Linked DNA regions of Kaistia algarum. The protein of the gene in region 2 interacts with the protein of the main gene of each other region in a pairwise test. Links are inferred from orthologs where the notes say so. Each region holds a gene or a part of one and is shown on either strand. Other genes may lie near its edges. The genes, in order: dps and clpS.

Region 1 (2,999 bases), 1.4 Mb from region 2 along the record:
ACTGATAGAGGTCTTTTCGCCAGCCGAGAGAGCGGCGAAAGCGCGCGCTCATTCGCCGCGACACCCATCGCTGGCGAACGGCGAAGCGAAGAACCTCGATGTCAAGTTTCAGTTCGATAAGCGCTAATCCGGGCCAGCGCTCGAAGTTCCACAGCTGACGCAACGAATATCCCCAACCTCAGGCCGACAGGCGGCAGTCTTTTGAACGGACGACGCGATCTATATTCGAATGTGCGAACATGACTACGTCAACCCTGCATTGCATGACGGGCTATCGGAATAGCGATTCCGCCAAGCCGTACGAGCCGCCGCCCGGATCGCCGCAACCCGAGCCTCGATACTCGCATCAGCCTCGCTTGACGAGTGAGTTTGGCCAATGTAGCCCAGAATCACCAACGCTGCGCACGAAGTGGCAGCGTTGGGTGCCTGTCGCGAAGGGGGCCGTTCCGCTTTAGGGAGCGGGCGCCGCTACGAGAGTAACGGTGGTCACGCCAGCCGCGACATTGAATCCGGCTTCGCCCTCCACCGACAGCGGCTGCAACGCGATCGACTTGCTGGAACCGCCAACCAGGACATTGGCGCCAAGGCCGCCGACGAACGCTACATCCGCCCCGGCACCGGCATAGTCGCCCGCGAGTGAACCAGGTCCCGGCACCGTGTCGGTAGCCGAGACCACGCCCCAGAGCAGTACACCCTTCTGGATCTCACCGAGGGCAACGCCATATTCGTTGATCTTGCCAGTATAATAGTCCACGGCGTTGCTGTTCACAGGGGTGAACTTGCACTTCATCGTCTGCTTTTCGACGACGAACAGGCCAATGCCCGACGATACGTCGCATTCAAGCTTGCCGACGGCAGCCTTCTCGGCGAAAGCCGGCGAGGCAAGCGGTAGCGCCATCGCCAGAGCGAACAGTCCGTAGCCCAAGATCTTCATGAAAACCTCCAGTTTCCCGCGAATCGAGATCAGTGCGCGGCTGTCTTCTATCACAGCGTCGTTACCAAACGATCCCGACATGCGACGCGGATCAACGATGCCCGAGGAACCATACACGTTGCATGATGGCAAATAGAAACGCCGTGGTCATCCCGAACAACATGATGCCGTTCAAGGCCTCGATGGCGCCGAGCAACTGCCAGTGGCCAAGCAGGTATAGATTGTCATGTCCAAAGCTCGTCAACGCGTTCAACGAATATAGCATCGCTGAAGGAACGGAAGGGAGCGCGCCGAGCACAAGATAAGCGAGGCCCCAGAATGTTGCCTCGGCGGCATGCAAGAAGGTGGCAAGGAACGCTACCGAGCCCATCACGAGCACGAACCGAAGGAGGGAGGGCCGCCCCAACGCCGTCGAATCCAGGACCATCGTCACGCCCCGGTCGATGAGACCGAGGCAGAGTACATGGAAAACAACCGTGGCCACCACCAACGGCACGCCCCAGAGCCAGCTATTTTCCCAGGACGCTTCCAGCGTCGCAACCGCCGACTCAAGCAAGATGGGATTCGAGGAACCAGAGCGACTTGTCGAGGAAGCGAGAATAGGCGGTGAAGATATCGGCCGTATCGGTGTCGCCCGCCTCGTCGGCAGCGTCGATGGCCGAGCGAACCAGGTTCGCCGTATCGGCGTAGCGGTCGGTCAAGGCCTTGAGATGATCGACGATCGAGCTGATGTCGGTCGGATAGGGCTTCAGCGTCGTGGCTCCCGCAACGATTTGCGTCGTTCCGAGGGCGATGCCGCCAAGCTGGGCAGCGCGCTCGGCGATCGTGTCGGCATGATTGTCGATCTCGCTGCGGAAGCCGTCGAGCATCTCGTGCACAGCGATGAACTGAATACCCTTCAGGTTCCAATGCGCCTGCTTGGTGATGAGCGCCAGATCGATCGCGTCGGCCAGGCGGGCGTTGAGCAGCTCGATCATGGCGGACTTGACGTTGGAGGCGAGCGCGATGCGCGAGGACAACTTGGCCACGGTATCTTCTCCTGTTCAGATGCGGATGAATCAGCCCGCGCGGCCCCGTGAGAGCGAAGCGGCGAAGCAACTCGGCCTCTCCATATCACCCGCAGGCATAGCGGAAAACAACGCCGTCGATCTGACTGGGTTCCGCACGCGCAAAATGCCGCGCCCGGCTGGGTATTTCCAAAGAAAGTGGACGGGGCGCGCGTGACGCGGCAGAGTCTGGTGCCCGGCAGATCGCCGCTTTAGATGGAGTTCGCGTTGACCAAGGTCTCTACCCCGCCCGATCCATGGCAGCGCACGGTGACGGAGAACGGCTTCGCCGCCGACGAGGTCATCTCCGCGCTACAAAAATCGCTCCGGCGCGGATTGGTCGACAACGCGCTGCTGCTGGCCTGGGAAATGTTCATCACCAGCCCCGAACTGGAAGAGAAACTCTGGGCGCGGCTTTGCGTCATTTCGGTCGAGGACGTCGGCTTCGGCAATCCGCAGGCGCCGGTCCTCGTCGAGACGCTCTACCAGATGCACCAGCGCTACCCCCGCCCACAGGGCGACCGCTTTCTCTTCGCGGCCCATGCCGTCCGACTGATTGCCACCAGCCCGAAGGAGAGGACCAGCGATGACATGGTCAACTGGGCGATGCGCGGCACGCAACTGGGCGAACTGATGCCCGAGATCATCGACGTCGCGCTCGACATGCACACCCGTCGCGGCCAGGAGATGGGCCGCGACTATGCCTTCTTCATGAACGAGGCCTCGAAGGTCGTGCCGGCCAGCAACGCCGCCGATCCGAAATATCGCGAGTGGATCCTGACGGCACTGAACGATGGCCGCCTGACCTGAAGGCTGCAGAACCCGCACGAGGAAGTGATGCGCCCGACATCGACAGTGCGGAGGCCCGCGGCTAGAAGCGGGCACCTTTCCCCCGGAGCCTCCACCGTGGCATCCACTCGTCGCCTCCTGCCTGCCTCCGCCGCCTTCCTCCTCGGCCTCGCCGCCATCCTTGGCGCCTGGGGGTTTCAGCTCATCGGCGGCTATGTGCCGTGCAAGCT
Region 2 (3,074 bases):
TCAGCGTCGTTTCCAGCGAACGCAGGACCTCGGCGTCGTTCTTAGACACGGTCTTGGGCGGGATCCGCGCCATGGTGGCGATCGTGTCCTCGATCTCCTTGACGCCGATCGTCTTCTTCCGCCGGCCCTCTGGCACGAGCATCTGCGAGGCGCCGGTTTCGTCGATTACGTCGATCGCCTTGTCCGGCAGCTTGCGGTCATGGATATAGCGCGCCGACAGTTCCACCGCCGACTTGATCGCGTCATTGGTATAGCGAACGCGGTGGAAGTCCTCGAAATAGGGCTTGAGGCCCTTCAGGATCTCGATCGCGTCGGGGATCGTCGGCTCGTTGACGTCGATCTTCTGGAAGCGCCGCACCAGGGCACGGTCCTTTTCGAAGAACTGGCGATATTCCTTGTAGGTGGTCGAGCCGATGCAGCGGATCGCGCCGGAGGCGAGCGCCGGCTTCAGCAGGTTCGAGGCGTCCATCGCCCCGCCCGAGGTGGCGCCGGCGCCGATCACCGTATGGATCTCGTCGATGAACAGGATCGAGCCCGGATAGTCCTCGATCTCCTTGACGACCTGCTTCAGCCGCTCCTCGAAATCGCCGCGATAGCGCGTTCCAGCGAGCAGCGTGCCCATGTCGAGCGAAAAGATGGTCGAACCGGCGAGAACGTCCGGCACGTCGCCCTCGACGATGCGCTTGGCAAGCCCTTCCGCGATCGCCGTCTTGCCGACGCCCGGGTCGCCGACGAAGAGCGGATTGTTCTTCTGGCGGCGGCAGAGGATCTGGATCGTGCGGGAAATCTCGGTGTCGCGGCCGATCAGGGGGTCGATCTTACCCTTCTTGGCCTTCTCGTTCAGATTGACGCAATAGGCCTCGAGCGCGTCGGCCTTCTTCTTGCTGCCGTCCTCGCGGCTTTCGACCGTCGCCGCGTCATCATCGACGCCGCGCACCGGCCGGCTCTCGCTCATCCCGGCCCGCTTGGCGATGCCATGCGAGATATAGTTGACCGCGTCATAGCGCGTCATGTCCTGCTCCTGCAGGAAATAGGCGGCATGGCTCTCGCGCTCGGCGAAAATGGCGACGAGCACGTTGGCGCCGGTCACTTCCTCGCGGCCGGACGACTGGACATGGATGACAGCGCGCTGGATCACGCGCTGGAAGCCGGCGGTCGGCTTCGAATCTTCTTCGGGGCCGCGGGCAAGATTGGCGAGTTCGGTGTCGATATAGTCGACGAGGCTGCGCTTCAGCACGTCGAGATCGACATTGCAGGCGCGCATGACGGCGGCCGCGTCCTGATCTTCGATCAGGGCGAGGAGGAGATGCTCGAGCGTGGCATATTCCTGATGGCGCTCGTTCGCGAGAGCGAGGGCCTGGTGGAGTGCCTTTTCGAGGCTGCGGGAGAATGACGGCACGTTAGGACCTCACTTCCTTTCCATCACGCATTGCAGCGGATGCTGGTGCTTGCGGGCGAAATCCATCACCTGCGTGACCTTGGTCTCGGCCACTTCAAAGGTGAAGACTCCACACTCCCCCATGCCATGCTGATGCACATGCAGCATGATCTGCGTCGCTTCCTCCCGGTTCTTGTTGAAGAACCGTTCCAGGACGTGCACCACGAACTCCATCGGCGTGTAATCGTCGTTGAGCAGGAGCACGCGGTAGAGGTTCGGCCGCTTGGTCTTCGGCCGGACTTTGGTGGCGATGCCGATGCCGGAATCGCCGTCGTCAGATCGACGGATGTCTTTGCTCATCGGAACCTGGTCGCACGTCGCAGAAGGGAATCCTGCCGATAATCTCGCTGCAGCGCAATCGCTTAGTTTGACGATTTGACGACCATGCACCGGGAGGGGGCGGTAGGGGTTGTGAAGAGCTATATGGGATGGGCATTCCGCGTTGGGAAGGGCTTCGCCTGAACCGCATTCCTTTGGGCGTTGCGGCCGGCCTATGCGTTGGCGATCGCGTGGAAATAGCTGCCCGAAACGAGGCCGCGCCGGCCGCCTTCGGGACCGAGGGCTTCGCCGCGCGCATCCTGCAGGAAGGCGAAAGGCGCGTCGCCGCCGCGTTCGACCAGCACCGAATAGTGGAATTCGTGGCCGCGAAGGATCGTGCCGGCCTGCCCCAGGATGCCGTCGCCGGAAAGCGTCGCCACGCGGTAGCCGAGATGGAGACGGCGCTCGGCAAAGCTCGTGACGTGGTCGAGCAGCCCGGCCATGGTGTGGCGGACGCCGTCCGCATCGACGAGCGCGCGACCGAGCACCATGTGGCCGCCGCATTCGCCATGCACCGGCCGGGCCTCGGCGAAGCGGCGCAGGCCGCCGAGAAAGGTTTCGGCCGAAGCGATACGGGCGGCGTGAAGCTCCGGATAGCCGCCGGGCAGCCAGCAGGCATCGCAATTCGATGGGGGCGCTTCGTCCGCCAGCGGTGAGAACGGAACGAGGCGTGCGCCCGCCGCGCGCCAGCCGGCGATCACATGCGGATAGAGGAAGGAGAAGGCGGCATCCGAGGCGAGCGCGATGCGCTGTCCTGGCGGTGGCAGGGCGGGCGCGGCGGGAGAGGCATCGGCGAGGGCCGGCGGCAGGGCCAGCGCGGCGATGGCGTCGAGATCGCAGTGACGCTCGATGCTGTCGGCGATCCTGGCGATCGTGGCGCCGATCGCCGCATCCTCGCCGGCCTGCACGAGGCCCAGATGCCGCTCCGGCAGTTGCAGGTCGGCCTGGCGCGGCAAGGCGCCGAGCACGGGCAATCCGATCGCACCCACGGCTTCCTCGACTAGCCGCCGGTGCCGCTCGCTGCCGACGCGGTTCAGGATGACGCCGGCAACACGGACATCGGGATCATGCAGCATCATGCCGCGGAGAATCGCCGCGACGGTCTGTGACTGGCCGGAGACGTCATGGACCAGGATGACGGGCAAGCGGAATCGGGCGGCGAGATCGGCCGTCGAGCCGCGCCGGCCCGGCGGGCCGCTGACCCCGTCGAAGAGGCCGAGCGCGCCTTCGATCAAAAGAAGGTCGGCATCTTGCGACGATAACTGAAGCAGGCCGTCCAGCAGCGGGGGGGCCATCGCCCAGCTATCGAGATTGAAGC

The links.
Region 1: the proteins of clpS (region 2) and dps interact in binary tests that used the Escherichia coli proteins (3 or more experiments, as listed by UniProt). The link is inferred for Kaistia algarum from one-to-one orthologs.

The regions. Positions count from the first base shown.
Region 1 is NZ_JAPKNJ010000001.1:2,693,649-2,696,647, reverse strand. The notes cover bases 198-2,876. They hold dps (DNA starvation/stationary phase protection protein Dps), read right to left. Parts: upstream 1,912-2,876; coding sequence 1,483-1,911; downstream 198-1,482. Other genes in these bases: OSH05_RS12925 (AAA family ATPase), read left to right, coding at 2,209-2,790; OSH05_RS12935 (hypothetical protein), read right to left, coding at 1,026-1,490; OSH05_RS12940 (DUF992 domain-containing protein), read right to left, coding at 452-934. Also shown: OSH05_RS12945 (glycoside hydrolase family 99-like domain-containing protein), read right to left, coding at 1-163; OSH05_RS12920 (disulfide bond formation protein B), read left to right, coding at 2,887-2,999.
Region 2 is NZ_JAPKNJ010000001.1:1,266,860-1,269,933, reverse strand. The notes cover bases 74-2,827. They hold clpS (ATP-dependent Clp protease adapter ClpS), read right to left. Parts: upstream 1,739-2,827; coding sequence 1,409-1,738; downstream 74-1,408. Other genes in these bases: OSH05_RS06125 (cobyrinate a,c-diamide synthase), read right to left, coding at 1,930-2,827; clpA (ATP-dependent Clp protease ATP-binding subunit ClpA), read right to left, coding at 74-1,399. In the rest of the region: more of clpA, read right to left, coding at 1-73; more of OSH05_RS06125, read right to left, coding at 2,828-3,074. UniProt on the Escherichia coli protein: Involved in the modulation of the specificity of the ClpAP-mediated ATP-dependent protein degradation.